Regions from separate parts of the Sphingobium sp. YBL2 genome, predicted to be linked through region 2. Evidence: riboswitches for the same ligand, from Rfam matches in the RefSeq annotation. Region 2 holds a riboswitch; the other holds the start of a gene.
What was found. A riboswitch is a leader RNA that binds a small molecule or an ion and turns the genes downstream of it on or off. The one in region 2 is predicted to bind cobalamin.
Positions count from the first base shown of each region.

Region 1: it holds a riboswitch for cobalamin, as region 2 does, so the genes downstream of both, TZ53_RS01225 (TonB-dependent receptor plug domain-containing protein) here and TZ53_RS06690 (HoxN/HupN/NixA family nickel/cobalt transporter) in region 2, are expected to answer to the same signal.

Region 1 is NZ_CP010954.1:238,791-254,512, forward strand. Features, by position in the region: gene gshB (glutathione synthase) at 18-995, opposite strand; gene TZ53_RS01195 (YraN family protein) at 1,131-1,484, opposite strand; gene rsmI (16S rRNA (cytidine(1402)-2'-O)-methyltransferase) at 1,499-2,341, opposite strand; gene TZ53_RS01205 (penicillin-binding protein activator) at 2,353-3,555, shown strand; gene TZ53_RS01210 (ABC transporter ATP-binding protein) at 3,602-4,381, opposite strand; gene TZ53_RS01215 (FecCD family ABC transporter permease) at 4,375-5,370, opposite strand; gene TZ53_RS01220 (ABC transporter substrate-binding protein) at 5,478-6,308, shown strand; gene TZ53_RS01225 (TonB-dependent receptor plug domain-containing protein) at 6,316-8,130, opposite strand; cobalamin riboswitch at 8,301-8,515, opposite strand; gene TZ53_RS01230 (threonine ammonia-lyase) at 8,601-9,584, shown strand; gene mobA (molybdenum cofactor guanylyltransferase) at 9,584-10,135, shown strand; gene cobA (uroporphyrinogen-III C-methyltransferase) at 10,126-10,908, opposite strand; gene TZ53_RS01245 (nitrate reductase) at 10,895-13,516, opposite strand; gene nirD (nitrite reductase small subunit NirD) at 13,597-13,932, opposite strand; gene nirB (nitrite reductase large subunit NirB) at 13,938-15,722, opposite strand, start outside.
Region 2 is NZ_CP010954.1:1,416,531-1,432,252, reverse strand. Features, by position in the region: gene cobW (cobalamin biosynthesis protein CobW) at 1-453, opposite strand, end outside; gene TZ53_RS06690 (HoxN/HupN/NixA family nickel/cobalt transporter) at 450-1,541, opposite strand; cobalamin riboswitch at 1,696-1,924, opposite strand; gene TZ53_RS06685 (LysR substrate-binding domain-containing protein) at 2,017-2,910, opposite strand; gene TZ53_RS06675 (efflux RND transporter permease subunit) at 3,306-6,500, shown strand; gene TZ53_RS06670 (efflux RND transporter periplasmic adaptor subunit) at 6,493-7,686, shown strand; gene TZ53_RS06665 (efflux transporter outer membrane subunit) at 7,676-9,070, shown strand; gene TZ53_RS06660 (hypothetical protein) at 9,137-9,379, opposite strand; gene TZ53_RS06655 (formylglycine-generating enzyme family protein) at 9,404-10,327, opposite strand; gene TZ53_RS06650 (TonB-dependent receptor) at 10,453-12,882, opposite strand; gene TZ53_RS06645 (CHAT domain-containing protein) at 13,244-15,722, shown strand, end outside.

The DNA.
Region 1 (15,722 bases), 1.2 Mb from region 2:
GATGACGCCATATCGATTCAAGCGGCTGCCCGCGCCGCCAGCCGGGCGTCGATCGCGTCCCAGATCATCCCGCCGGTGTCCGTGCCGTTGAAGGCGTCGATGGAGACGATGCCGGTCGGGGACGTCACGTTGATTTCCGTCAGCCATTCGCCGCCGATCACGTCGATGCCGACGAACAGCAGGCCGCGCCGCCTGAGTTCCGGACCCAGCGCTTCGCAGATTTCCAGTTCGCGTTCGGTCAGCACCGTCTTCGCGGCCGAACCGCCCACGGCGAGGTTGGAGCGGATCTCGCCCGCGCCGGGAATGCGGTTGACCGCGCCCGCGACTTCGCCGTCGACCAGCACGATCCGCTTGTCGCCTTCCGCGACGCCAGGGATGAAGGCCTGCACCATGAAGGGTTCGACCCAGGAGGATTTGAACAGTTCCACCAGCGCGGAGAGATTCGCGCCGGACCGCCCGACATGGAAGACGGCATTGCCCGCGTTGCCGTAGAGCGGCTTCACCACGACTTCGCCATGCTGGGCGAGGAAGGACTTCACCTCCTCCAGGTCGCGGGTGATCATCGTCGGCGGCATGAAGCGCGCATAGTCGAGCACGAACAGCTTTTCCGGCGCATTGCGGACGGAGGCGGGATCGTTCACCACCAGCGTTTCTTCCTGCACGCGCTCCAGCAGGTGCGTGGCGGTGATGTAGCTGAGGTCGAAGGGCGGGTCCTGCCGCATGAGGACCACGTCGACGTCCCGGCCAAGGTCCAGCACCTCCGCCTCCCCGAAGGCGAAATGGTCGCCCTCCACCTTCTGCACCCTGACCGGGCGCGCCCGCGCCAGCACGCAGCCGTCGCGATAGGTGAGGTCCGGGGCGAGATAATGATAGAGCCGGTGTCCCCGCGCCTGCGCCGCCAGCATGATGTGGAAGGTCGAATCGCCGCCGATCCTGATGCCCTCCATCGGGTCCATCTGCACGGCGACGGTGAGCGGGTTGAGTTCGGTCGTCATCGACTTGCTTTTCCTACCGTTCGGGATGGGCCTGTCGAAGCCCATCCCTTTCCTGAAGAGAAGTTTCGCCGTTGAGCAAGCTCGGCCCTCGGGTCGACAGGCTCAGGGCGAACGGAACGGGAGGATCGGTTCAACCTACCCCCCGTGCCAGACATTGGCCAGATGGCGCGGCGGGCGGCCCGGCGCAAGGAGCATCACGTCGATTCGCATGTCGTCGCCCGGTTTTGCAAGGTCGTGGAACAGGATTTCCGCCGCCGCCGCGACGCGGGAGAGGCGGCGTTCGTCTATGGCGAGGTGAAGATCGGCATCCGTCGCCCTTGCCTTGACCTCGACGAAGGCCAGCATCCTGCCGCGCCGGGCGACGAGGTCGACCTCCCCCGCGGGCGTGCGCAGGCGGCGGCCGACGATCTGCCAGCCCTTGAGCCGCAGCCACCAGCCGGCGATGCGCTCCGCCTGTTTTCCGCGCTTTTCGGCTGCCCGGCGCTTCACCCCCCGAGTTCCCGTCACCCCCTGAGTTCCAGCGCGCGATCATAGAGGGCGCGGCGGTCGAGACCGAGCTTCTTCGCGACCTCCCCAGCCGCCTTGGACAGGGGGAGGCGTTCCATCGCCTCCAGCAGCGCCGCGTCGGCATCCTCGGCGCTGGCGGGCGGCGCCTCGCCGGGGGGGCCGACGGTGACGACGATCTCCCCCCTGGGCGGGGCGTCGGCATAGCGGGCGGAGAGTTCGCTCAGCGTGCCCGTTGCGGTTTCCTCGAAGGCCTTGCTGATCTCCCGCGAGACGGCGGCTTCGCGGTCGCCCAGATGCTCCGCCATGGCGGCAAGGCTTTCCGACAGGCGCGGGCCGCTTTCGTAGAAGACGAGCGTGGCGCGCAGGGCAGCGACTTCGGCGAGGACATCGCCCCGCGCCTTCTGCTTCGACGGCAGGAAGCCCATGAAGAGGAAGCGGTCGGTGGGCAGGCCCGACAGGGTGAGCGCGGCGATGGCGGCGCTGGGGCCGGGCAGCGTCGTGATCCTGCGTCCGGCGGCGCGGGCGTCGCGCACCAGCTTGTAGCCCGGATCGGAGATCAGCGGGGTGCCCGCGTCCGAGAGAAGCGCCACCGATTCGCGCGCCATCCGCTCGATCAGGCGGGCCCGCACCCCCTCCGCACTATGGTCGTGATAGGGGACCATCGGCCGGTCGGACCCGGCATGGCGCAGCAGCCGTGCGCTGACCCGTGTATCTTCCACGGCGATCACATCGGCCAGACGCAGGACTTCGGCCGCGCGGGGGGTTAGGTCTGCAAGGTTGCCGATCGGCCCCGCAACGATGTAAAGCCCCGGTTCAAGCCTAGACGGTTCAGTTTCCATAAGGATGCCAGATGACAGAGACGGATGCCCCCCGGCAAGCGGACTTGTTCGCTTCGATGCGACGCGCCGGGCGGATTTTGTTCGCCGCGACGGCTTTGCTGGTCGCCGCCTGTCAGTCGATCGTGCCCAAGGGCCCCGGTCCGGCGCAGCCCAGCGGGCCGGTGCAGACGGGCCCCGACGTCACCGAAGGCCTGCCCACCGACACGCTGCGCCATCGCGTCGCGCTGCTGGTGCCGATGAGCGGTCCCAATGCCGGGGTCGGCCAGTCGATCGCCAATGCGACCACGCTGGCGCTGCTCGACACCAAGGCCGACAAGGTGCGCATCACCACCTACGACACCGGGGTCGGCGCGGCGGCGGCGGCGAACAAGGCGCTGGCGGACGGCAACAAGCTGATCCTGGGGCCGTTGCTGGCGGAGGATGCGCGGATCGTCGGCCCCATCGCGGCGCGGGCCAATGTGCCGGTCATCAGCTTCTCCAACGACACCAGCGTCGCCGGGAACGGCGTCTACGTCATGGGCTACAACCCCAACCAGTCGATCGAACGGGTGGTGGAATTCGCCAGGGGCAAGGGCCTGTCCAAATTCGCCGCGCTGGTGCCCAAGGGAACCTATGGCGAGCGGTCGGGCACCGCCCTGTTGCGCGCGGTCGAGGGTGCGGGCGGAACCGTGGTGTCGATGCAGACCTTCGACCGCAGCCCCGCCTCCATCACGGCGGCGGTCAGGAAATTGCAGGCGTCCTCCAGCTATGACGCGCTGCTGATCGCGGACAGCGGCCGGGTGGCGGTGCAGGTCGCGCCGATCGTGCGGAAGAATGGCGGCGCGACGGCGCGGCTGCTGGGCACCGAATTGTGGAATACGGACAGCGGCCTGGCATCCAGCCCGGTGCTGCGCGGCGCCTGGTTCGCCAGCGTGTCGGATGGCCTCTACCGCCAGCTCGCGACCAAATATCGGGCGCGCTACGGCAATGCGCCGTTCCGGTTGTCGGCGCTCGGCTATGACGCGGTGCTGCTGACCGTGCGGATCGCGCGCGACTGGAAGCCGGGGACGACCTTCCCGGCGGCGCGGCTGCGCGATGCGGGGGGCTTTGCCGGGATCGACGGCGCGTTCCGCTTCGGCCGGGACGGCATTGCGGAACGGGCGCTGGAAGTGTCGGAGATCGGCGCGGGCACCTTCACGGTCGTCGCGCCCGCGCCACGCGCCTTTGCCGAATAGCGTGCCGCGTGCTCCTGCAACGGCGGGAGCACGCCGCAGATGACGGTCAGGACGCGGTCCGCCCGGTCGGCAGGATCAATGGCCAGTCGCCGTCCGTTTCTATGCGCGCCGAAATGCCGTACACTTTGGCGAGATTCCCCGCCGTCAGCACGTCCAGCGGCGCGCCGTCGGCCACCGGCGAGCCGCGATCCATCAGCACCAGCCGGTCGCAATAGCGCGCCGCCATGCCCAGGTCGTGCAGCACGGTGACGACCAGCGATCCCGCCCGCGCCTCTGCCCTGAGCAGGTCCATGACGTCGATCTGATGCCCCGGATCGAGCGCGGCCAAGGGCTCGTCCGCGATCAGCGCGGGCGCGCCGACCGCCAGCGCCCGGGCCAGCAGCACGCGGGCGCGCTCGCCCCCCGACAATTCGGTCGCCACCCTGCCCTTCAGATGCAGCGCGTCGGCGCGCATCAGGGCGGCGTCGATCAGCGCCTCATCCTCCACGGAAAGGCGGGACAGCGGCCCCAGATGCGGCAGGCGGCCCAGCGCCACCAGCCGCTCCACCGCCAGCGGCCAGTGCAGCGTCTGTCCCTGCGGCAGATAGGCGATGCGCCGGGCGATCTGCTGCCGGCCGAGCCGCGCGCTATCGGCGCCGTCGATGAGGACGGAGCCGTTTTCCCGTTTCACAAGGCCCAGCATGGCGCGGATCAGCGTCGACTTCCCTGCGCCATTGGGACCGATGATGCCGACCAGCTCGCCCGGCCCGAGCTCAAGATCGACGCCGCTTACCGCCGGATGGCGGCCCAGCCTGACGGAAAGCCCCTGGGCGCGGATCGTCACCATAGCCGCCTCTCCCGCATCAGATGCATCAGGAACACCGGGACACCCAGCAGCGCCGTCAGCACCCCCAACTTGAGTTCGCTGCCGGTCGGTATCAGCCGCACGCCGATGTCCGCCAGCGTCAGCAGCGCCGCGCCGCCCAGCATGGAGGGCAGCAATATGGCGGAGGGGGAGCGGTCGGTCAGCGGCCGCACCAGATGCGGCACGATCAGGCCGACGAAGCCGATCGCCCCGGACACCGCCACCGCGCCGCCGACGCCGATGGCGACGCCCAGCATCAGGCGGATGCGCGCCCGGCGAAGGTCGATGCCGAGCGCCTGCGCCCCATCCTCCCCCAGCGTCAGCGCGTCCAGCGTCCGTCGGTCCGCGATCAGCAGCGCCGCCCCCACCACGACGCAGGGCAGCGCGATCCAGACATGGCCGTAGGCGCGGTTTTCCAGGCTGCCCATCAGCCAGCTCATGATCTCCATGGCGGCGAAGGGATTGGGCGACAGGTTCAGCGACAGGCTGATCCCCGCCCCCGCCAGCGTCGCGATGGCGATGCCGGCGAGGATCAGCGTGAGCGGGCTTTCCGCGGGCCCCGCGAGCAGGAACAGCGCGGCGATGCCGATCAGGCCGGTCATGATGGCGAGCGCGGGAAGCGCCAGCGGATGCGCCTGCGCCAGCCCGAAATAGAGCGCGCCGACCGCGCCCAGCGCGGCGCAGTTGGAGGCCCCCAGGACCGAAGGTTCGGCCAGCGGGTTGCGCAGATAGCCCTGAAGCGCCGCGCCCGCCAGCCCGAGCATCGCGCCGACGATCAGGCCAAGCAGCATGCGGGGCAGGCGCAGGTCGAGAAGGATGGCGCGGGCGACGTCATCGCCGCCGCCGCCGAGGACGGCGAAGATGCGCGCCGGGGAGAGCGGAACCGCGCCCAGAGTGAGGGAAGCAAGGGCGGCCAGCAGCGCCAGCGCCGTCAGCGTGGGGATCAGCAGCGGATGGCGCCGGGCGCTCATGGCTTGCGCGTCCTTCCCTGCTTGCTACAGCGTGCCGTGCTCCTGCGAAGGCGGGAGCACGTTGGTTTGTTGAGGCACGATCCGGGAGCAGCAGCGTGCGGTGCAGAATGATCTTTACAACGTTCTGCGCCCTGGCCCTGACCGGCGCGGCGCCCGCCAAACCCCGGCGCATCGTGTCGCTCAACACCTGCGCCGACCAATATGTGCTCGCTCTGGCGGACCCGGCGCAGATCGCCGCGCTCAGCCCCTATGGGCACGACCCGGAACTGTCGGCGGCGGTCGGCAGGGCCCGCGCCTTCCGCACCCTCAAGCGCCCGGCGGAGGAAGTGCTGGCGATCCGCCCCGACCTGCTGATCGGCTTTCCTTCCGGCGGCAGCGTCGTCGGCGCGCCGCCGGGCGAGTGGCGGACCCTGGGGCTGGCGAGCGCGGACAGCTATGCCATGATCCTGACGCAGATCCGGCAGGTGGCGGCGGCGGTCGGCCATCCCGAACGGGGCGAAGCGATGATCGCCCGGATGAACCGCGACCTCGCCGCCCAGCCCCCGCCGAAGCGTCGCGGCGTCGCGGCCTATTATCAGCGGCGCGGCTATATGACCGGCACCGGCACGCTGGTCGACGACCTGATGCAGCGGGTGGGCCTGATCAATCTGGCCCGCAGGCTGGGCAAGCCGGCGCTGTCGCAACTGTCGCTTGAGGAGATGATCGCCGCCCGTCCGGACTGGCTGATCGTGGAGAGCGGCAGCGAGAAGGTGGTCGATCAGGGGACGGAAATGCTGCACCACCCCATACTGCGCGCCATCCCGCGCATCCGCGTGCCGCAGGCGTGGACGGTGTGCGGCGGCCCCGCCTATGTCGAGGCGGCGCGGGGCATCGCAGCGCAGCTTGACGGCGCTGCGCACAAGGGCACGGCGCGGGTGAACGCCGCGCCGCGCCATTAGGCTATTTTCAGAAGCGCACACGCACGCCGCCGAAGGCCGACCGGCCATAGGTGCCATAGCCATGGACCGTGGCATATTTCTCATCGGTCAGATTGTCGATGCGGCCGTAGATCTCCAGATTTTCCCGGATCGGGAAGGATGCCCGCACGTCCGTCACGGCATAGCCGTCCAGCCGGATCGCGTTGGTCGCATCGTTGAAGCTGTCGCCCACCATCGTCACGGTCGCGCCGGTCGACAGGCCGAAGGGCCAGACATAGTCCGCCGAAACGCTGACCGCATCGGCGGCGCGGCGCGGCAGCCGGGCGTCGGTATTGCGGTCGCGCGCATCGACATAGCTGTAGGCGGCGGTGACGGTCAGCGCCTCGACAGGCTTCAGGGCCAGCATCGCCTCCACCCCCTTGGCGCGGGTGCGGTCGAGATTATTGTAACCGCCGTAAAGACCGATCGAATAATCATAGTTGATCTGGTCTTTGGTGTCGCGGCGGAAAGCCGTGACGGAGAGGATCGCCCGGTCGCCGTCCAGCCTTTGGTCGAAGCCGATGTCGTAGCTTTTCGACCGCTCCGGGCGCAGGCCCGCATTGCCGACGTCGGCGCCGTAAAGCTGGTAGAGCGAGGGGGCCTTGAACCCCTCCCCATAGCTCATGCGGATGTTGGTCGCGCCGGCGTTGGGCGTGTAGTTCGCATTGGCGCCGAAGGTGGTCGCGCCGCCGAACTGGCTGTGATCGTCATGCCGCGCGCCGGCGGTCAGCGACAGGCCGGCGACCGGCTTCACGATGGCCAGCGCATAGACGCTGTCCATATCGGCCCGGTGGCTTTCGGTCGAGCCGAAGCCGGAGAAGTCGTAGTCGGGCCGTTCATGTTCATAGCCGAAGACCAGCTTGGCCTGATCGACCGGCTGATAAACACCCTCATATTCGAAGCGCAGATTGGTGCCCGAATAGCCATAAGGGCCGAATGCGGATGTATAGTCGCGGTCCATGCGGAACCAGGTCACGGCCGCCCGGTTGGTGAGCCTGCCGTCGAACAGCGACAGGTTCAGACCGGCATAGCCGACATATTGATCGGATTTCGAGCTGTCGGCGGTGCTGTCCACCACGCCGTTGTCGGTATCCAGATCGGCATGGATATAATAGCCGCGCAGGTCGAGGCTGAGCGTATCGGTGAAGGCCAGCTTGAGCTTGGCATTGGCGGCGATATTCTCATACCCGTCCTTTTCCGTGCCGCTGGCGGCGGAGGAAATGCCGTCGGTGTTGAAATAGGCGATGCCGACGCCGCCCGAAGCGATGCCGCTGCCGCCCGAAACATCCGCCTTGGCGTTCAGCGTATTGCTGTAACCGTAATCGACCGAGGCATTGCCCGCGAAACCGGCGGCAGGCGTGCCGGTCATGATGTTGACGACGCCGCCTATGGCCTGGCTGCCATAGGCGATGGAGTTGGACCCCCTCAAAATTTCGATTCGCCGGATATTGCCGGTCAGCAGATTGCCGAAGTCGTACATGTCGCCGATGCCGCTGGTGTCGTTGACCTTGACCCCGTCGATCAGCACCAGCGTCTGCGTCGTTTCCGCCCCGCGCAACGAAACCCCGGTCACGCCGCCAAGGCTGCCGCTGCGGTTGAAGCGCACCCCCGGCGTGGTGGCCAGCAGGTCGACGACGCTGACGCTCTGGCGGGTGCGGATGGTGTCGGCGTCGATGACCGTGACCGCCTGGCCGACCTCGTCGCGCGGCTGTTCGATGCCCAGCGCGGTGACGATGATCTCATCCTCCGCCAGGGCGGGAGCGGCCGCGAGCAAGGCGGCGATGGAAATGGAAATCCTCAACATGTCTATATTCCCCCTGAGCGCCGGTGCAACATGGCTCAGGGCGTCCGCTCGCGCGGCCGGACGGGGGAAATGGCCGGCGCCCGTGCCCTCCCCCCGCACCGATGCGGCCCTGCGCCGCTTCGTCGCTCAGACGGAGAACACCGTGCCATGGCCATACCCTGGACCAAGGCAAGAGCGACCATGCGCCGGCAGGTCTCCTGGCTCGCGGGTCAATGCGGCGATGCACGCCTTCCCGGACTTGCGTCCAGTGGCCGGCCCCTGGGCCGAAGTGCATCGCGCTCACCGCTTACAGTTGCAGGGACAGCCGCGGAATAGGACGGTTTCCCGTCCGCACCGCATTCCCGTTTTCAGCCCCCTTCGGGGCACCGGCGCGATCTTCTTTTTGCGCGCGAAGGCATTGCCCCGCCCGCGTCCCGCGCCATAAGGGAAAGCGGCGGCCATGCCAAGAGGCAGCCATGGAAGGAGATTGCATGCCGTTCGCCATCAGCCCCGCCGATGTCGAGGATGCGGCGCGGGTCATCGCCCCTGCCGCCATCCGCACGCCGCTGCTGGAAAATGCGGCGCTCAACGCCCGCTGCGGCCGGCGCGTGCTGGTGAAGTTCGAAGGCGCGCAGCACAGCGGATCGTTCAAGTTCCGCGGCGCCTACAACCGGCTGGCCCGCCTGGACGCGGCGGAGCGGAAGGCGGGGGTCGTCGCCTGGTCTTCGGGCAATCATGCGCAGGGCGTTGCCCTTGCGGCGCGGTTGCTGGGCATGGCGGCGACGATCGTGATGCCGGCCGACGCGCCCGCGATCAAGACGGCGAATACGCGGGCGCTGGGCGCCGATGTCGTGCCCTATGACCGCTTCACCCAAAGCCGGGAGGAAATCGCCACGAGGCTGGCGAACGAACGGGGCGCGGTGCTGGTGCCGTCCTTCGACGATCCCTTCATCATGGCCGGCCAGGGGACGATCGGGCTGGAGATCATGGAACAGGCCGCCGAAGCAGGGGCGGAGATCGGCCAGATCCTCGTCAATTGCGGCGGCGGCGGCATGGTGTCTGGAATTGCGACCGCCGTGAAGGCGCGCCAGCCCGGCGTCGCGATCCTGGCGGTGGAGCCGGAAGCGTTCGACGATACGGCGCGCTCGCTGGCGAGCGGCGTGCGGGAAAGCGTGTCGGCCGATGCGCGGTCGATCTGCGACGCCCTGCTGTCTCCCGCGCCGGGGGCGCTGACCTTTCCCATCAACCGGGCCTATCTGGCGGGCGGCCTTGCGGTGAGCGACGATCAGGTGCGCGACGCGATGCGCTTTGCCTTTTCGGCGCTCAAGCTGGTGGTGGAGCCGGGCGGGGCCGCGTCGCTGGCGGCGATGCTGGCCGGGCTGGCTCCGGATGCCGAGGGGGCGAGCGTCGTGGTGATCTCCGGCAGCAATGTCGATCCCGACAGCTATGCCCGGATCATCGCGGGCGGCGCATGATGCGGCTGATGGGGGCGGTTCTGGCCGGCGGGCGGTCCAGCCGGTTCGGCAGCGACAAGGCGCGGGCGATGCTGGATGGGCGCAGCCTGCTGGAGCATGCGGTGGCGGCGCTGGGGCGGCAGGTCGAAACCGTGGCGGTCTGCGGCCGGCAGGTGGAGGGGATGATCGGGCTGGCGGATCGGCCGGCTGCGGACATGGGGCCGCTGGGGGGCCTGAACGCGGCGCTGCATCATGCGCGGGCGCAGGGTTATGACGCGGTGCTGACGACCGGATGCGACGTGCCCGCCTATCCGGACGGGCTGGCGGAGGCGTTGATCGGACAGGGAGCCGCCATCCTCAAGGGGCAGCAGCTGATCGGCTTCTGGCCTGCTTCGCTGGCTGGCGAGCTGGACGCGCATCTGGCGGAGGAGAATAACCGGTCGATCCGTGGCTGGCTGGAGCGGGTGGGCGCGCGGATCGTGGAGCGGCCGGAGTTCGTGCTGCCCAACATCAACCGGCCGGAGGATCTGGAGAGACTCACCCGGCCGGGTCGAGACGGTCGTCAGGCGTGAAGGCCAACATGCGCGGCGAGGTCGGCAGGCGCATGCGTCCCGGCCACCGCCTCCCCGATCAGCAGCAGCGTCGGGTCGTCGTCGCTGATCGTCTGCACCAGAAAGGCGAGCGCCGACAGCTTGCCGCGGATCAGGCGTTCATTGGGCAGGGAGACGTTGACCGCCACCATCACCGGCGTTTCGGGATCGCGTCCGGCGGCGATCAGGCAGCGGCCGATCTCGCCCGCCGCCGCGCGGCCCATATAGATGCCGAGCGTGCCGCCCGGACGGGCCAGCGCTTCCCAGTCGAGCCGCAGCGGCTCGCCCGCCTTGAGATGCGCCGTCACCAGCGTCAATCCCCGCGCCACCCCGCGCAGCGTGAGCGAGGCATGCCCGCTCGCCGCCGCCGCGCTGGCCGTGGTGACGCCGGGGCAGATGCGCACGGCAACGCCCGCCTCCGCCAGATGGGCGATCTCCTCCGCCGAGCGGCCGAAGACCGAGGGGTCGCCGCCCTTGAGGCGGACGACGCGGCGGTCCGCCCTGGCGGCCGCGAGCAGCAGGTCGTTGATGCTGCCCTGCGCCTTCGAATGGCGGCCCGAACGCTTGCCGACGCTGACCCGCTCGACGTCTGGGGGGATGAGGTCGATCACGCCTGGCCCGACCAGCGCGTCGTGGAAGACGACATCCGCCGCCGCGATCAGCCTTTCGGCCTTGCGGGTGAGCAGGTCCGGATCGCCCGGCCCCGCGCCGACCAGCCAGACCTGTCCGGGGGCGATAAGATCATTCGGCTGCATGAAGCGTCTCCTGCATGTTTTGGGCAAGGATATTGGCGAGCGCGGGCCGGCACGATCCGCAATTGGTGCCCGCGCCCAGCGCCCTGCCGATGGCGGGCACATCGACCAGTTGCCGGTCGCGGATCGCGGCGACGATCTGGTTGAGGCCGATGTCGAAGCAGACGCAGACGGTCGCGCCCTTGTCTCCAGCGGCGCCCGGTTCCCGCGCCGCGAGGACGGAGCCGCCCACCCCCTCTGCCTGCAACTGGCCGATCAGCCAGTCGCGCGAGGGCAGCAGGCCGCTGCGCGTCACGAACAGCACGCCGTTCAGCCTGCCTTCGCCGATGGTCGCGATGCGGCGGGTGCCGCGCGATGCGTCCATCGCCTCGACGCGGTCGCCCTTCGGAAGAAAGGCGTCGAGGCGGGCGGGGTCGCCATTGCCGGCGATTTCGTAGAGCGCGCCGCCCGGCACGGCGATGCGGGTGGACCAGAGGCAGGGCAGCTTCACCGGCTGCCCGATCCCTTCCCGATCGCGCAGGATGAGGAAACCGCTCCACTCGGTCGCGACCTTCCCGATGCTGGCCGGGGTGGATTTGAAGCCGGGCTGGCCCGAATGGGGATCGACCAGCGGACGCGGGAGCAGGCCGGTGCGCCCGCCGCTGGACGTCTGGTCCGTCCAGTGGATCGGGGTGAAGATTTCGCCGCGCCGCTGGCCTTCGTTCAGGCTGACGCGGAAGATGCTGTTGCCCTGCGCCGTCTCGACGCGAGCAAGGTCGCGGTCGGCAATCCCCAGCGCCGCCGCGTCCCGCGGGTGGATTTCCACCAGCGGCTCTTCGCGATGGCGGGCGAGTTTCGGGGACAGGCCGGTGCGGCTCATCGTGTGCCACTGGTCGCGATAACGGCCGGTGTTGAGCGTCATCGGCCACTGTTTCAGCGGCTCCTGCATGTCCATCTGCTTCGTCAGGACCAGCCGCGCCCGGCCGTCCGGCGTCGGGAAGCGGCCGTCGGCAAAGGGCGTGCCGCCCCAGCGGAACGGCTCCATGGCGTCATAGGCATCATTGCCGATGGCGGCCCAGGCGCGCAGGTTCAGCACCCGCTGCCCGTCATTGCCATAAGCGGTGAGCCGCGCATGTTCGCGCCAGATGTCGGCGGGCCGATCATAGGCGAAGGCATTGCGCCACCCCATGCGGCGGGCGACCTCCTTGACGATCCACCAGTCCGGCTTCGCCTCTCCGGGCAGCGGCAGGAAGGGGCGCTGGCGGCTGATCGTGCGGTCCGAATTGGTGACGGTGCCGTCCTTTTCCCCCCAGCCGGCGGCGGGCAGGCGGACATGGGCATGCGCGCCCGTATCGGTGTCGGCCATGATGTCCGACATGACGACGAAGGGACAGGCGGCCAGCGCGTCCCTGACCCGGTTCGCGTCGGGCATGGAGACGGCCGGGTTGGTCGCCATGACCCAGAGCGCCTTGATCCGGCCCTCATCGACGGCGCGGAACAGGTCGACGGCCTTCAGGCCCGCTTTGGTGGCCATTTTCGGCGCGGCCCAGAAGCGGCCCACCCGCGCCACATTGTCCGGCGCGAAGTCCATATGCGCGGCGAGCGTCGAGGCGAGGCCGCCGACTTCCCGCCCGCCCATGGCGTTGGGCTGGCCGGTGATCGAGAAGGGCGCCGCGCCCGGCTTGCCGATGCGGCCGGTGGCGAGGTGGACGTTGATGATCGCGTTCACCTGATCGGTGCCGCGGATCGACTGGTTGATGCCCTGGCTGAACAGCGTCACCGTGCGCGGCGTGGCGGCGAACAGCGTGTAGAACTGCTCCAGCAGCGCGGGCGCGACGTCGCAGGTCTTCGCGGTCGTCCAGAGATCGTGCCCGGTGCGGATATGTTCCCAGAAACCCTCGGGCGCGCTGACATGATCGGCGAGGAAGGCCGGATCGGTGAGCCCCTGCTGCGCTATCCAGGCCAGCAGGCCGTTCATCAGGGCAACGTCGGTGCCGGGCTTCACCGGCAGATGCAGATCGGCCCCTTCGCAGGTTTCGGTGCGGCGCGGGTCGATGACGACCAGTTTCGTGCCGCGCGCGGCGCGGGCCGCCTGGATGCGCTGATAGACGATGGGGTGGCACCAGGCGGTGTTGGAACCCACCAGCACGATCAGGTCCGCCTCCTCCAGATCGTCATAGCTGGCGGGCACGACATCCTCGCCAAAGGCGCGATTGTGCCCGGCGACCGCGCTCGACATGCAGAGGCGGCTGTTGGTGTCGATGTTGGAGGAGCCGATGAAGCCCTTCATCAGCTTGTTGGCGACATAATAGTCCTCCGTCATGAGCTGACCGGAGACGTAGAAGGCCACGCTGTCCGGGCCATGACGATCGATGGTTTCGCGAAAGCGCCGGGCGACAAGGTCCAGCGCCTTGTCCCAGCCTGCCCGCCTGTTGCCGATCATCGGGTGCAGCAGGCGGCCGGTCAGCCCTGTCGTCTCGCCCAGATGCGTGCCCTTGGAGCAGAGGCGGCCGGCATTGGCGGGGTGAGTCTCGTCGCCCCTGATCGTGACCGAGCGGGGGCCGGTCGGCGTCGCGGAGATGCCGCAGCCGACGCCGCAATAGGCGCAGGTGGTGCGGATGGCGCGCTCCATTCACCCCTCCCCTTCGGGTTCGCCTGTGGAGGCTGCCCCGGCCCCTCCCCTGAAGGGAAGGGAATTTTTGCTGTTCCGATTCACGCCGCCGCCCTCGCCTGCTCCGGCGGTGCGATCAGGATGCGGTCTCCTTCCATCCGCACCGCTATGGTCGGGGTGCAGCCCTTATCCCCGCCCTGCGCCTCGCCCGTTCTGAGCGCGATGGTCCAGTTGTGCAGCGGGCAGGCGACGCTGTGGCCATGGACGATGCCCTGACTGAGCGGGCCTTTTTTGTGCGGGCATTCATTGACCAGCGCGAAGACATGGTCGTCGCCGGTGCGGAACACCGCGATTTCCTTCTCCCCTGCGATCTGCAGGGTACGGGCGCCGCGCTGGGGAATGTCGGCCAGCGTTCCGATGTCGATCCAGTCGGTCATGTCGTTCACTCCGCAGCGATGGCGCCAAAGGGCATTGGGGGTTCGAGGGGCTGGTGCAGTTCGCTGTCCGCACCGGCTGCGCGCTGCGCCCAGGGATCATCCTGAGAGAAGCTCTGCGAATAGAGGAAGCGGCTGCGGAGCGCCTCGCGGCCTGCTTCGTCCTCGACGATCCGGCTCTTCACATAGTCGACGCCGACCCGCTCTATCCACGGCGCGGTGCGCTCCAGATAGCGGGCTTCCTCGCGGTAGAGCTGGATGAAGGCGGCGCAATGATCGAGCGCCTCCTGCTCGGTCGCGACCTTGCAGAGCAGGTCGGTGGCGCGGACATGGATGCCGCCATTGCCGCCGACATGCAGTTCATAGCCCGAGTCGACGCAGACCACGCCGAAATCCTTGATCGTTGCTTCGGCGCAGTTGCGGGGGCAGCCCGACGCCGCGATCTTGAACTTGTGGGGCATCCACGATCCCCAGGTCATCCGCTCGATCCTGACCCCCAAGCCCGTGGAATCCTGCGTGCCGAAGCGGCACCATTCGGACCCGACGCAGGTCTTCACCGTGCGCAGCGACTTGCCATAGGCATGGCCCGACACCATGCCGGCGGCGTTGAGATCGGCCCAGACGGCGGGCAGGTCTTCCTTCCTGATGCCGAAGATGTCGAGCCGCTGGCCGCCCGTCACCTTCACCATCGGGGCGTTGTACTTCTCGACCACGTCGGCGATGGCGCGCAGTTCCCTGGGGCTGGTGAGGCCGCCCCACATGCGCGGCACGACCGAATAGGTGCCGTCCTTCTGGATGTTGGCGTGCATCCGTTCGTTGACGAAGCGGCTCTGCTGGTCGTCCCGATATTCGCCGGGCAGCGCGCAGAGCAGATAATAGTTCAGCGCGGGGCGGCAGGAGGAGCAGCCGTCCGGCGTCGACCAGTGCAGCAGTTGCATGACTTCCGGGATGGAGCGCATATTCTGCGCCACGATTTCCCGCCGGACATCGTCATGGGTGAAGCTGGTGCATTTGCACAGGGTCTTCGGGCCGGACTGGACCTCATCGCCCAGCACGACGCTCAGCAGATTTTCGACAAGGCCCGTGCAGGAGCCGCAGCTTGCCGACGCCTTGCAGGTGGCGCGCACCGCGTCGAGGCTGCACGCGCCCTTTTCGATGCAGGCGACCACCTGGCCCTTGGCTACGCCGTTGCAGCCGCAGATCTCGGCATCGTCCGAGAGCGCCGCAACGGCCGCCTTAGGGTCCAGCGCGCCCCCTCCCGAGGCGCCAAGGGCGGCATAAGCCTGACCGAAGATCAGCAGGTCGCGAATGCCGCTGACATCCTCCTCGCGCTTCAGCAGGTCGAAATACCAGCCGCCATCGACCGTGTCGCCATAGAGCACCGCGCCGACGATCCTGTCGTTCCTGACGACGACGCGCTTGTAGATCCCGCGCGAGGCGTCGCGCAGGACGATGTCCTCGCACCCCTCTCCGCCCGAAAAGTCGCCGGCGGAGAAGACGTCCAGGCCCGCTACCTTGAGCTTGGTGGAGGTGACGGAACCCTTGTAGCCGCTATGCCGGTCGGTCAGGCCGTCAGCGAGGCTGCGGCACATCTCCCACAGCGGCGCGACGAGGCCGTAGACATTGCCGTCATGCTCGACGCATTCGCCGACAGCGAGAATATCGGGGTCGCTGGTGACCATATGGTCGTCGACCCTGATGCCGCGATCGACCTCCAGCCCGGCTTCGCGGGCAAGAGCGGTCGAGGGACGGATGCCCACAGCCATCACCACCAGACTGGCGGGGATTTCGCG
Region 2 (15,722 bases):
GGCGGCGGCGAGCGCCGCCTCGTCATGGGCGAAGCGACCCGCCGCCAGCGCGTCGGCGTCGATCAGGGCGATCACCCCGTCGACCGTGGCGCGCGTGCGGATGTCGGGCCATTGGAAGGCCTTCACCAGCGGCTTGGGCAGGGCAAGGCCGCTGGTCTCGATGATGATGTGATCGGGCGAGGTGGGCCGGTCGAGCAGCTTTTGCATGGTCGGCAGGAAATCGTCGGCCACGGTGCAGCAGATGCAGCCATTGGCCAGTTCGATGATGTCCTCGTCCGGGCAGGCTTCGTCGCCGCAGCCCCGCACCAGCGCGCCGTCGACGCCCACGTCCCCGAATTCGTTGATGATGAGGGCGAGGCGGCGGCCGCCCGCATGTTCGATGAGGTGACGGATCAGCGTGGTCTTGCCGGCGCCGAGAAAGCCGGTGATGACGGTGGCGGGAACCTTTTTCATGCGGGATTTCCTTGCGGTTGGTGGCTGGGGATGGGAGCGACTTCGATCTCGTCGAAGCCTTTCCAGCGATAGATGGCCCAGCTCAGCAGCCAGCAGGCGGCGAACAGGCCGATGATGATGAAGCCGAGGCTGTTGAAATGCTCGCCAAGGTCGGCGGCAAGGGTCCAGACGCCGCCGCTGAGGCCGAGCTTGTCGCCCAGCAGGGCCGCTGCCTCGATCCCGCCGATGAGCAGCGCGACCAGCGCCGACACCAGCGTGATGGTGATATTGTAGTAGAGCTTGCGGATCGGCTTCACGAACGCCCACTGATAGGCGCCCATCATCAGGGCACCGTCCGCCGTGTCGATCAGCGCCATGCCCGCCGCGAAGAGCAGGGGAAAGATGAGGACGGTCGCAACCGAAAGGCCGCTGGCGGCCTGACCGGCGGACAGGCCCAGAATGGCGACTTCAGTTGCGGTATCGAAGCCCAGACCGAAGAGGAAGCCGAGCGGAGCCATGTGCCAGCTTCGCGTCACCAGCCGGAAAAGCGGGCGGAAGAGGCGTGCGAGCAAACCCCGGTTGCCAAGCAATATGTCCATATCTTCATCGACATAGGCTCCACCCTTTCGAACATGGTTGAACGTGCTGAGAACTGATCGGAGGATGATCAGGTTCATCGCCGCGATGGCGAAGAGGAAGGTCGCCGACACCATTGTCGCGATGGTGCCGCCGATGGCTCCCGCCGCTTCCACCCGGCTCAGCGCATTGGCGGCGACAGCGATGGCGACGGCGGCGATCAGGACGATGCCGCTATGGCCGATGGCGAACCAGAAGCCGACGGTCAGGGGCCTCTGGCCGTCCTGCATCAGCTTGCGGGTCACATTGTCGATGGCGGCGATATGATCGGCATCCACGGCATGGCGGAGGCCCAGGCTCCAGGCCAGCAACGCCGTGCCCAGCATCACCGGATCGCCCGCGAAGATCGTGAAGGCTGCGATCCAGGCCGTCAGATTGGCGGCGATGAGCCCGGCGAACATGCCGGTCGCGCGGCGGCGAAGACGGCTGGCCGGCGCCCCGGGCGATTCCGGCTCATGGGTCGATATGCTCATAGGGTCGATACCCCGTCTGCGTCTGCGAAACCGGACGGGAGCCGCCTTCATGCCGGACGGACGCTCTTGCGCCCGGCATGCCGACAGCAGCTCCCGCTGCGTGAAGCGTCGCTCAGACGGAGGACCGTGCCGTGGCCATCCCCTGGACCAAGGCAAGAGCGACCAGACGCAGGCAGGTTTCCTGGCTCGCGGGTCATAGCTTGGCGCATGGCCTTCCCAGGCCTCGCATGATTTAGCGTCCGGCCCAGTGGCTGATCCTCCGGCGCTTCCGGGGGATCGCTATGCGTCTCGCTCGCCGCTTACAGTTGCAGGGACAGCCGCGGATTCATCACCGCATTCCCTATTAAGCCCCTTGGGAGGGCACCGGCGCGATCATGAAGGTCGGTCGAAACCACCCTTCGGCGGCCATGCATAGAGGCTGGAACGGGGAATGGGAAGAGGAGGCTTGAGCAGAAGATGTTTCCTGAATTAACTCCTACAAATGGCGTTCTTCCAGCAGGGTCTTCAGAAAGGCCTGGCCGGTCGGTGACAGATCCTCATGATGGATCAGCCAGAGCGCGCTCATGACCGGCACGTCGAACGGGCGGTTGATCACATTGTCGACGTGCAGCCGCGCCATCGAACCGGCAATCACCGTGGGGCCGAAGCCGGCCGCGACAAGGCCCAGCAGGGTCGCGAGGCTGCGGGCCTCATGCGAGATTTTCGGGACGAACCCTGCTTCCGCGCACAGGGCCTGGAAATGCTCCGTGAACCCCGTCCCATTGGGCGCGCCATAGAGCACCAGCGGCTCGTCGGAAAGGTCAGCGATGCGTGGCGGGGCAGGGCGCAGCGCCAGCGGATGATCGGCGCGCAGGGCCAGCACCATCTCTTCCTTGAGCAGGCATCGGGACAGCATGCCTTCGGGCAGCGCCGGCGCCTCGAAATTACGCACGATGCCAAGGTCGAGCTGACGGCTCGCCACGCTCTCCACCTGCTCGTCGCGCCCTTGTTCGCGCAGGATCAGTTCGACATCGGGATAGGTCTGGCGGAAGCGGTAGAGCGCCCGCGCCACCGGAGGCACGAAGGGGCCGGAAGTGGTGAAGCCCAGCCCCAGCCGCCCGATCTCCGCCCTTTGGGCCATGCGCGCGATCTGTGCGGCGCGGTCCGCCTGGGCAAGGGTCCGGCGCGCTTCAGGCTCGAACAGCCGGCCGGCCTCCGTCAATCGCACCCTGCGGCTGGTGCGGTCGAACAGGCGGACGCCCAGTTCCTCCTCCAGAGCACGGATCTGCTGGCTGAGCGGCGGCTGCGATATGCCGAGGCGCAGCGCCGCGCGGCCGAAATGCATCTCCTCAGCGACGCACAGAAAATAGCGGAGATGGCGAAGGTCCATGGATCATGTCGCTCAACATATCGATCATGCCATATTATATATTAGACGCAGAATGTCCAAGGGCGCATGGCCGGCTTCGAATGTGGCGGCGTCTCCCGGCTGGCCGGCGGAGGTCCGCGGGCTATGCCCCCTCATTGCCGCAGCACTCCGCCATGGCCGGGGATGCCGTCGCATTCTAGGATGTGTGGAAATTCGCCTCGCCCCCAACGAAGCCCCCACGCGTCCTGGAGCATTTCCGCGCTGGCCGTCTTTCTGGCGACGGCCGGAAATGCGGCAAACGATATGCGCATTTCCTGGCGCGCTTCGTCTCTGGTATCAGGCGGCGAAAATATCTGGAGAGGTTGTATCGTCATGTGCTGCGGGGATCATCCGGCGGCGCATCCGTGGAGTCGTGAATGATCGGTATCGTCAAGGTTGCCCTGCATCGTCCGCTCACCTTCATCGTGATGGCGATCCTGATCGCGATCGCGGGGGTGCTGGCGGCGGCGCGAACGCCGGTCGACATCTTTCCCAACATCCGCATTCCCGTGGTGGCGGTCGCCTGGCAATATGCGGGCCTGTCGCCGGAGGACATGGCCAACCGCATCGTCAATCCCTATGAGCGCGTGCTGACCACCACGGTCAACGACATCGAACATATCGAGAGCCAGTCGCTTCAGGGCATCGGCATCATCAAAATCTATTTCCAGCCGGGCGCCGACATCCGCACCGCGACCGCGCAGGTGACGTCGGTGTCGCAGACCGTGTTGCGCCAGATGCCGCCGGGGATCACGCCGCCGCTTGTCCTGAATTACAGCGCGTCGACCGTGCCGATCCTCCAGCTCGCCCTGTCGGGCAAGGGGCTGTCGGAACAGCAGCTGTTCGACATGGGGATGAACCAGGTCCGCCCGCCGCTGATCACGGTCCCCGGCCTTGCCATGCCTTTCCCCTCGGGCGGCAAGCAGCGGCAGGTGCAGATCGACCTCAATCCGCTGGCGCTTCAGTCCAAGGGGCTGTCGGCGCAGGATGTGGGTGCGGCGATCGCGGCGCAGAACCAGATCAATCCGGCCGGTTTCGTCAAGATCGGGGAAACCCAGTACAGCGTGAAGCTGAACAATGCGCCTTCCTCCATAGAGGCGCTGAACGGCCTGCCCGTCAAGGTGGTCAACGGCGCGACCATCACGATGCGCGACGTCGCGCATGTCCGCGACGGCAGCGGGCCGCAGCAGAATATCGTGCATGTCGAGGGCAGCCGGTCCGTGCTGCTGACCATCCTCAAGAACGGCGCCACCTCCACCCTGGCGATCGTGGACGGCGTCAAGGAAAAGCTGCCCCAGATCGCGGCGGGCCTGCCGGACAGCCTGAAGATATTGCCCATCGGCGACCAGTCGCTGTTCGTGAAGGCGGCGGTGGAAGGCGTCATTCACGAAGGCGCCATCGCGGCGGCGCTGACGTCCCTGATGATCCTGCTGTTCCTGGGCTCCTGGCGCTCGACGGTGATCATCGCGCTGTCGATCCCGCTTGCGATCCTGGCGGCGGTCGCGGCGCTGGCTGCCTTCGGCCAGACGCTGAACGTCATGACGCTGGGCGGGCTGGCGCTGGCGGTCGGCATATTGGTCGACGACGCCACCGTGACCATAGAGAATATCAACTGGCATCTGGAGCAGGGCAAGGGCGTGATCGAGGCGATACTGGACGGCGCGGCGCAGATCGTGACGCCCGCCTTCGTGTCGCTGCTGTGCATCTGCATCGTGTTCGTGCCGATGTTCTTCCTGCCGGGGGTCGCCGGATTCCTGTTCGTGCCGATGGCGCTTTCCGTCGTGTTCGCGATGATCGCATCCTTCATCCTGTCGCGGACGCTGGTGCCGACCATGGCCATGTATCTGCTGCGGCCTCATGTCGAACAGGGCGACGCGCATATGGCCGGGGCGCCTGCTTCGCGCAATCCGCTGGTCCGCTTCCAGCGCGGGTTCGAACGGCGCTTCGAAAGGATAAGGCGCGGCTATGTCGGGCTGCTGCACCGGGCGCTGAATGCGCGCAAGCCCTTCCTGCTCGGCTTCATGGCCGTCGTTCTGCTGTCCTTCGGGCTGTTGCCGATGCTGGGCAGCAACTTCTTCCCCTCGGTCGATTCAGGGCAGATCGCGATGCATGTGCGCGTGCCGGTGGGCGCCCGGATCGAAGACAGCGCCGCCCGCTTCGACCGCATCGCGCGGGAAGTCCGCTCACTGATCCCGGCGGAGGAACTCGCCTCCATCACGGACAATATCGGCCTGCCGGTCAGCGGCATCAACGCCATCTACAATAATAGCGGCACCATCGGCCCGCAGGATGGCGACATGCTGATCGCGCTGACCAAAGGTCATCGGCCGACGGACGAGATCGTCGCCACCCTGCGGCGGGAGCTGCCGCGCCGCTTCCCCGGCACCGGCTTCGCCTTCCTGCCGGCCGACATCACCAGCCAGATCCTGAACTTCGGCGCGCCCGCGCCCATCGACGTGCAGATCGCGGGCAAGAACGCCGACGTCAATCGCGCCTATGCGCAGAAGCTGCTGGCGAAGATGGCCACCATTTCGGGACTGGCCGACGCCCGCATCCAGCAGCCGGCGCACTCGCCGCAGCTCGATGTCGAGGTCGATCGCTCGCGCGTCGGGCAATATGGCCTGTCGGAGCGGGACGTGACGACCAGCCTGGCAAGCCAGCTTGCAGGCACGTCGCAGACCGCGCCCGTCTTCTTCGTGAACCCGGAAAACGGCGTGCAATATCCAGTCGTGGCGCAGGCGCCGGAATATCTGGTGGGCTCCATGAGCGACCTTAGCAATGTGCCGGTGTCGGGCAGCGCGGCGGGCGCCTCGGTTCAGCCGCTGGGCGGGCTGGCCACGATCAAGCGGTCCAACACCGTGCCCGTCGTCAGTCACTATGACATTGCGCCCGTGCTGGACATCTTCGCGACGACGCAGGGGCGTGACCTGGGTGCGGTCGCCCGGGATGTGCAGCGGGCGATCCGGTCGCTGGAGAAGGAACTGCCCAAGGGGACGACCGTCACCATCCGCGGCCAATATGCGACGATGAACACGGCCTTTTCCGGGCTGGGATGGGGGCTGGCGGGGGCCATCGTGCTGATCTACCTGCTGATCGTCGTCAACTTCCAGAGCTGGGTCGATCCCTTCGTGATCATCACGGCCCTGCCGGCGGCGCTGGCGGGAATCGTTTGGATGCTGTTCACCACCGGTACGACGCTGTCCGTGCCCGCGCTGACGGGCGCGATCATGTGCATGGGCGTGGCGACCGCCAACTCCATCCTGGTCGTCAGCTTCGCGCGGGAGAAGCTCGCCGAACTGGGCGACGCCGGCAAGGCCGCGCTGGAGGCGGGGATGGTCCGGTTCCGACCGGTGCTGATGACCGCCCTTGCGATGATCATCGGCATGGGCCCGATGGCGCTGGGGCTGGGCGACGGCGGCGAGCAGAATGCGCCGCTGGGCCGGGCGGTCATCGGCGGCCTGATCTGCGCGACGGTCGCCACCCTGTTCTTCGTTCCCACCATATTCGCCTTTGTCCATCGCAAGCATGGGCAGAAGGCGCCTTCCCTGGAAATGCAGCCGAGCCATGTCTGAGCACAACCCCATCGAAAATCCCGAGGCGCAAGGACCCGATAGCCGCACGTTGAAGCGGGTAGGGATCGGCGCGGCGGTCGTCGCGGTCGCCATCGTCGGCATCGGCGTGGCGTCGCGGATCAGCGCGACCAATGAACTGAGGCAGGTCGCTGCCGACGCATCCATTCCCACCGTCTCGGTGATGATGCCGTCCGCCGGTGGCGAAGGCGACGCATTGGTGCTGCCGGGCAATGTCCAGGCCTATAACAGCGCGGCGATCTTTGCCCGGACCAATGGCTATGTGCGGCGGTGGCTGGCCGATATAGGCGATCATGTCGGGGCTGGGCAGCCGCTCGCCATATTGGACGCGCCGGAGGTGGACCAGCAGCTCGCACAGGCGCAGGCCGATTATCAGACCGCGCTCGCCAATGAACGGCTGGCCGCCACCACGTCGAAGCGCTGGGCCTCCATGCTCGCGCAGGACGCCGTCTCGCGGCAGGAGGCGGATGAGAAGGCCGGCGATCTTGCCGCGCGCAGGGCCCTGTCCAATGCGGCGCTCGCCAATGTGAAGCGCTTGCAGGCCTTGCAGGGCTTCACCCGTCTGTCCGCGCCGTTCAGCGGTGTCGTGACGAGCCGGTCGGCGCAGATCGGCGCGCTGGTGGTGGCGGGCAATGCGGCGGCCCAGCCCTTGTTCACCGTGTCCGACACGCATCGCATGCGTATCTATGTGCGGGTGCCGCAAGGCTATTCGGCGGCCATCAGACCGGGAATGGCGGCGACGCTGACCCTGCCGGAATATCCCGGGCGCAGCTTCGACGCGACCCTGACCAGCAGTTCGGGCGCCGTCGATGCCCAGTCGGGCGCGGTGCTGGTGCAATTGCAGGCGGACAATCGCGACGGGGCGCTGAAGCCGGGCGCCTATGCGCAGGTCCGCTTCAAGGTGCCGACGGGATCGGGCAATGGCGCGACCCTGCCGGGCAGCGCGATCCTCTATGGCAATGACGGGCCGACCGTGGCGGTGGTGGGCCGGGACGGCCGCGTGACCGTCAAGCCCGTCACGATCGCGCGGGACGAAGGCAATGTCGTGCTGCTGTCGGGTGGCGTCCTGCCGACCGACCGGGTCATCGACACGCCGCCCGATGCGATCCGCAGCGGCGACAAGGTGCATGTCCAGGCCGCCGCCAAGGGTGCTGCCCATGGGGGTTGATCGCGGGGCGGCGGCCCTGTTGCTGGCAGGGCTGGCGGGATGCTCGATGGCGCCAGCCTACCGGCCGCCTGCCACCGCCGTGCCGCAGGCGTTCAAGGAGGCTGAGGGTTGGACGGCGGCGACGCCGATGGACCAGGCGTCGCGCGGCAAATGGTGGGAGGCCTTTGGCGATCCCGTGCTGAACGATCTGGAGGCGCGGGCGGAGCAGGCGAGTCCGACGCTGGCGGCCGCCCTTGCGCGCTATGACCAGGCGCGGGCGGCGGCGCGAATCGAGAGGGCGGACCTGTTCCCGCAGGTGAATGCAGGGGGCGATGCCAGCCGTCAGAGGCTGTCCGGAAGGCGTTTCGGCGGCAATGGAACGGCGCCGACCTATGATGATTTTTCCGTGGGGGCCACGCTGGACTATGAACTCGACCTCTGGGGCCGCATCCGCAACGGCGTGAGGGCGGCGCGAGCGGATGCGCGGGCCAGCGAGGCCGATCTGGCCTCCGCGCGGCTCAGCCTTCAGGCGGCGGTGGCGGACGCCTATGCGCGGTTGCGCGGGCTGGACGCAGAGGCGGAATTGCTGCGCCAGACGGTGGAGGCATTCGGCAAGGCCTATCGACTGACGGCAACGCGGCATGATGGCGGCATCGCCTCCGGGATCGACGTCAATCGTGCCAAGACCGTGCTGGATAATGCGCAGGCGCAGATTTCCGCCGTCGCCAATGAGCGGGCGGCGACCGAGCATGAGATTGCTGCGCTGGTGGGGGCGGTGGCGTCCGACTTCTCCGTCCCGGTGCGGGTGCAGCCTCTCGGCGCGCCTCCATTGCCGGCGGGCGCGCCTTCGGAGCTGTTGCAGCGACGGCCGGATATTGCGGCGGCGGAGCGACGGATGTTTGCGGCCAATGCGCGGATCGGCGTGGCGAGGGCGGCCTTTTTCCCGACGCTGACCCTGGGGTTGTCCGGCGGGTATCAAACGACGCATGGCGAGTTGTTCAGCAAGCCCAGCAGTTTCTGGGGGTTGGGACCGGCTTCGGCGGTGCTGGCGCTGTTCGACGGCGGTCGGCGGAGGGCTGAGGTGAAGATGTCCCGCGCGGAATATGAAGAGGTGAGCGCGGGCTATCGGGAGACGGTGCTGGGGGCGTTCCGGCAGGTAGAGGATGCGATCGCCGCGAACCGGCATCTGGCCGATCAGGCGGTGAACCAGCGCAGCGCGGCCGCGGCGGCAGGGCGGACGAGTGAGCTGGCGCTGACCCGCTATCGGGATGGGGCGTCGGATTATCTGGAGGTGGTGACGGCGCAGACCGACGCGCTGGAGGCGCAACGCGCGCTGCTGTCGGTGGAGACGCAGCGGATGCGGGCGAGCGTTGCGTTGGTCAAGGCATTGGGCGGCGCGGTCTGAAATCCCGGAAACGCTGGATGCTCCTGCCTGTGCAGGAGCATGGTCCTTATCAAATCCGGCGCAAATTCAATGTACCTCCGCCTTCATCCGCTCGACCAGCTTTTCGATCTCCCAGGGCTCCAGCACCCAGGTCCGCGTCTTGCGGCCTTCGCGATGGACGGGCTGGGTCAGCAGGATGCGCGCCTGTTCCTTCGCATGGGGTTTGAAGATCGCGAAATGCTGGGCGCAATCGCGGATCGTGCCGATGATCGGCGCCTTGCCGTCCAGGTCGATCATGGTGGCGGGCTGGTCCCAGGGCATGTTGAGCATGACGTCTTTTCCGTTCTTGGATAATCAGGGCCGCGGCTCGCGGACGATGCAGCGAAAGCCGATATGGCTGGTGGAACTGTCCACCGCCTGAGGGTGTCGGGCGGCGGGGCGATAGCGCTGGCAATAGCTGGGCGCGCAGAGATGGGAACCGCCCTTCAGCACTTTTCGCGGGATCGGCACATGCGGATTGGCGGGGTCCAGGCTTTCCCGCTTCGTGCCGCCGCGCGGGTTCGCCGGAACGCAACAACTTCCCTTCGCCTTGCGCTCGATCCTGGGCGGGGCATACCAGTCGGCGGTCCATTCCCAGACATTGCCGATCATGTCGTAGAGCCCATAGCCATTGGGCGCATAGGTCCGGACCGGGGAGGTCCGTTCATAGCCGTCCTCCAGCAGATTGCTGTAGGGGAACATGCCCTGCCAGTAATTCGCCAGCATCGCTCCGCCCGGCGCAAGCTCGTCGCCCCAGCCATAGTCCGCGCCATCCAGCCCGCCGCGCGCCGCGAATTCCCATTCCGCCTCGGTCGGCAGCGCCTTGCCTGCCCAGCGGGCATAGGCCTCCGCATCCTGGAAGACGATGTGGACGACCGGATGATCCCAAAGCTCGTCCAGATTGCTGTCAGGGCCATGGGGGTGACGCCAGTCGGTGCCGAAGCTGAACTGCCACCATTGGCTGAAGTCGCCCAGCTCCACCGGCGTCGCCGTGCGCTGGAACAGCAGCGATCCGGCGCGCGCCATTTCAGGCGCCATGCCGGGATAATCCCTGGGGTCCGGCGCGGTCTCCGCGGCGGTGCGATAGCCGGTGGCTTCCACGAACTGCGCGAACTGCCGGTTGGTGACGGGCGTCTCGTCGATCCAGAAGCCGTCCACGCGGACCTGCCGGACCGGCGCTTCCTCCGGATAGAAACGGTCCGAGCCCATGGCGAAGGCGCCGCCCTCGATAAAGCGCATTCCCTGCGCAACGACAGTCCCAGTCTCGATCACCCGGCGACCATAGCGGCGGATCGGCCGGCTGTATCGCCCAAAAAAGGACGCCGGAAGCGGCTTCGCTTCCGGCGTCCCGGGTGGAGGCGGTTCTAGAAGTCCTTGCGGACAGTCACGCCGATCTTGCGCGGGGTGCCGATATTATAGCCCAGCCGTCCCCGGCCGCCGCGCTCGCGGTCCAGCGAGTAAAGCGCATTCTCGTCGAACAGATTGTTGACGTAGAGCGTGACCGACAGGCCGCTGTTCCAGCTAATGCCGGTCGACAGGTTGACCAGATTATAGGCGCCGAGCCTGTAGGAGCCGAAGTCGAAGGCGCCGGTGCCATAGGCGCCTGTGGCCGGATCATAATAGATGGAATTGGGGAAGCTGCCCGCGCCCGGTTCCTGATCGGCAAGCTGGGTATAGCGGTCGCCCACATGCTGGAAGCTGGCGGTGAAGGACCAGTCGGTTTCCGGCGCGACTTCCGCCGTATAGGTTGCCGCCGCCGCCATCTGGAACTTCGGCACGGTGGGCAGGCGGTTGCCCTTGCGGATGCCGGCGATGATCGCGCCGCCCGCGTCGGTGACGTTGCTGTCGATTTCCGAGTCGATGTAGCTGCCGCTCAGCGACAGGTCGAGATTGGGGGAGACGCGGGCGCTCAGTTCCGCTTCCAGGCCCGCCGTATGCGCCTTCGGCACGTTGAAGAGGATGCGCGAGGAGCAGCTTCCCGCATCCGCCGTGACCTGAAGGTTCTTGATGTCGTTGTAGAACACCGCCGCGTTGAAGGTGACGCCGCCGCCCGACGCCTTCACCCCGGCTTCATAGTTCCACAGCGTTTCGTCGTCGAAGGTCGGCCGGTTGCCATAGGTGGCCGCATCCGGCCCGGTCGCGCCGCCATCGCAAAGTGGCAGGTTCAGCGGATCGTTGACGCCGCCGAGGCGAAAGCCCTTGGACGCCTGGACGTTGAAGGTCAGGTCGCGATTGGCCTCATAACTGGCGATGAAGCGGGGGGAGAAGCCGGTGGAACCGGTCTTGTCGCCCACGCGGTTATCGCCATTGGGGAAGACGCCGCCGGTCTTGAAATCGCGCTTTTCGCTAAAGTCATAATAGCGTCCGCCCGCGGTCAGCTTGAACTGACCCAGCTTGTAGCTCGCCTCGCCGAAGGCAGCATATTGTTTGATGATGTAGGGTATATCGGCATTATAGGGCGAGTTGAGCGGGAAGCCATTGGCTGCCCCTGCCGAAGTCCCTGCACCGAGCGCCGCGTCGATGAACGCGTCGTAGCCGGGGGTCGGGAGCCGCTGGGCATAGTCGCGGTCTACATGGCTGTAAAACCCGCCGATCACCCATTGGAACGGGCCAGCCCCGGTCGAGGCGAGGCGCAGTTCCTGCGTCCATTGTTCAAGCTTGGTCGTGTCGCGCAGGTTTGAGGGCAGATTGGCGATGGCGGGATCGGCGCTGAATCTGTCAACGAAGGGCGTGATGGACACCGATCCGGTTAGCGCCGACGCATCGCGGCTGACGAGGATGTCGCGATGGATATAGGTGGTGATCGAGGTCAGCGCGATGTCCGATCCCACATCGATGTTCGCCGTCAGGTCCGCCAGCGTGGTCTTGTCGCGGAACTCCTCGCGCAGCTTCAGATATTGGGTGCGCTCGGGCAGGATGTCGAGCGGACTGATCAGCTCGTTATAATAGAGATGATAGCTGTCCTCCCGGTTGAAGCCGTTGGTCTTGATGTCCTGATAGATGATGCGCGGCGTCAGCTTGATGCCCGGCGCGGGCTCCCAGAGCAGGCTGAGGCGCCCGCCATAACGGCGCCCGTCATTGACGTTCTTGCCCGCGGCCGGGCCGATCGCGTCGATGAAGCCCGCATAATGTTCCGCATAGCCGACCGCGCGGATCGCCGCCGTTTCCCCCAGGGGCAGATTGATCGCGCCCTTGCCCGAATAGCCGACATCGCCGCCCTTCAGGACATTGACGCCGCCCTCCACCGTCCCTTCGGTCTGGCCGAGCTTCGGCTGCTTGGTGATGTAGCGGACGGTGCCGCCCTCCGAGCCCGATCCGAACAGCGTGCCCTGCGGTCCGCGCAGCGTTTCCACGCGATCGAGGTCGAACAGGTCGAAATCAGGCGTGAACAGCGACATGGAGATCACGGATTCGTCCAGATAGACGCCGACCTGTTCCTTGACGCCCGGCTGGTCGCGGACCACCTGGCCCGCCGATACGCCGCGCACCGACACCTGGCTCTGGCCGGGCCCGAGATTCTGGACGGTTAGCCCCGCGACGCTACGCGACACATCCTCGATCGAGGTGGCGCCCATGCGCTGCATGGCTTCGGCGGTCTGCGCGTTGATGGAAAAGGGAACATTCTGGATCGATTCATTGCGTTTGGTCGCAGTGACGATGATCTCATTGCCCGACCAGTCGGACGAACTGTCGGTCGCTTGCGCAAGCGCGGCAGTAGAAAGGCCTGACAGGGCCAGAACAAGGCATGATGCGGACAAACGCAATACGGATTCATGGCGGGGAAATCTTGTCATATCATCCTCCCTGTAGTGAACATGCAATTATGGTTATTGTGGACGCCGGCTGTTCAACTTCGATCATCCATGAATATTGGGCCGAGACAATCTAGATCAGGCCTTTCCCATGATGCAATGAAAATTGCGCTGGAAAGATTGATTCTTGCTCAACTGTCACATCCCTGCCTCACTCCTTCGAACGAGGCGGCGAACAGGGCCTTGCCCGGTGCCTTTCGCCTTGCGGCGCACCATCGGGCGGCGTTATGACGGCCCGATCATGCTAAGGGGGGCCTTGCACGGACATATCCGGCGGGGTTTGGGGGACAAGCCTTTGAGCGCTTTGGGGAAGTTGGTTCGCGGGCCTGCCATGTGGGCCGCCTTGAGTCTGTCTGTGGCGGCACATGCCCAGGCAGCGGGCGACCGTCCGCTGTTGAGGGACAGCTTCCGCATCGGCAGCGAGGGCGGCGCGCTGTGCCAGGCGCAGAGCGCCACCGGCGATCCCGCCGCGCGAACCATGTTCGATCGCGCATGGACGCTGGTGTGCCGGGATGCTGCGCGCCCGGTGGGACAGATATATGCGCTGCGGCGCGGTTCGGACGATGGGGACGCAAGCTTGCTGGACCGGCTGGCGTTGTCGCGCAAGATGGCGGTCGAGTGCAATGCGCCCGGCGGCGTCAGCCTGCCCGGCATGGGGGCGGCGCTCATGCGCAACTGCACGGGCGCGGTCGGCACCTATCGCATATTGACTGTCGAGCGCGGCAAGACAGTCTATGTCGCCCAGGGCTATGCGGCCTATGCAAGCGCCCTGGACCTGGGGCTGCGCTCCGTCATGGCAGGGCGGATCATGCCGGGCAAGGTGGACATTGCGACGGTGGGGACGAACGATGCGGGTTACGCCCGCTTGCAGGCCGCGACGCTGGACCCGCAGACCGTGCTGGCCGAGGGCTACCGGCGCAATGCCTCGGGCAATTATGCCGAGGCGGCGGAGTTTTTCGACAGCCTGACCGACCGGCTGGCGCGCGATCCCGATGCGGCGAAGCTGACGTCGGCGGAGCGGGCGAACCGGGCGCATGAATATCTGGTCAATCGCGGCCTGCAATTGTCCAATCTGGGGCTGTTCGATCAGGCCGACGCGGCCTTCGCGGAAGCCCGCGGGATCACGACCGCCGATGCGGTGCAAGTCCGCCTGCGCCGCAATTTCGAGGCCATGCACCATATCAACCGGCAGGATACGGCCGGCGCGTTGGCGATGCTGGACCGTCCCCTGGCTGGCAGCGTTGCGACCGTGGCGGCAGACGGGGACGGCGGGGTTTCCGTGCCGCCCGAGGTGGCCGCCGAAATGAGCAGCGGGGCGACGCAGGCCCGCGCGCTGGGCGTGCGGCAGGACAATATGCTGACCCCGGTCGAGCGGGCGGCGATCATCGACGCGCAGGCGCAGCAGTTGCGCGGCACGATCCTGCGCCTGTCGGGCCAGCCGGGACCCGCACGGGACGTGCTGTCGAAGGCGATGGAGCGCGCGGTTGCGATCCGCGACGGGCGGGTCACGTCGATCACGCGCCTGCGCGCCCAGCTTCTGGGTGAGATCGCACTGACCTACGAAGCGCAGGGGGATTATGGGCAGGCTGAGCGTCAGCTCAATCAGGCGCTGACCCTGCTGGGCGCGCAATATCCCGAAACGGTGGCGCTGAACGGCGCAAGGGCGCGGCTGGGGGCGTTCCTCATCCGGCGTGGCCGCAATGAGGATGCGCTGACAATCTATCGCGGCATCGTCGCCTCCACCATGGAGAATCGCGCCACGCTGAGCGGCATGGCGAACCAGCTTCAGCCTTATTTCAACCTGTTGACGCGGGAAATTACCACGCGACCGGAACTGACCGCCGATCTGTTCGCGGCGTCGCAGATGCTGCTGCGGCCCGGCGCTGCCGATACGCTGGAGCAATTGAGCCGCGAACTGTCCGCCGGGGATGGAGAGGCGGCGCGGCTGTTCCGGCAGTCGGTCTCCCTCTCGCGCGACATAGAGCGCGGACGGATCGCGCTTGCGCAATTGCGGCAGGCGGCGGAGCGGCAGGAGGCGCTGCTGCCCGACATGGCGCGGGCGCAGGCCGACATCGACCAACTCGCGGCCGATCAGGCCAATACGCTGTCCGCGCTGGCAGCTTATCCCCAATATCGCGCCCTCAGCCCGCAGGGGCTGACGCTGGCCGAAATGCAGGCGACGCTGAAGCCTGGGGAGGGCTATTACAAGCTGGCGCAACTGGGCGACGCGCTCTACGCGCTGTGGATCGACGGCGCGGGGGCGACCGGATACCGGCTGACGGCCAGCGCGACCGACGTGGCGCGCAAGGTGGCGGCGCTGCGCGAGACGATCTCCATCAACGTGAACGGCGCACAGACCACCTATGCGCTGGACCTGCCGGTGGCGCGCAGCCTCTATCTCGACCTGTTCGGGCCGGTGGAGCAGCGGCTGGCGGCGGCGCGGCACCTGATCTTCGAACCGGACGGAGCGATGCTGCAACTGCCGGTCAATCTGCTGGTCGCGGGACAGGCGGGGGTGGATGCCTATGAAGCGCGGGTGGCCCGCGGGGGCGACGAGTTCGACTTTCGCGGCGTCGACTGGCTGGGGCGCGACCATGCGGTGAGCACGGCCCTGTCGGCCCGCGCCTTTCGCGATGCGCGGGCGGCTGCGCCCTCCGGCGCGGCGCAGAACTATATCGGCTTTGGCGACAATGCGCCGCTGGCAGGGCCGGTGCTGGCCGCCTCCAGCCGCGGGAGCCTGTCCAACGGGACGGGGGACGATTGCGGTTGGTCGCCACAGCAGTGGAACCGGCCGATTCCGGCCACCGAGTTGCGGGAAGCGG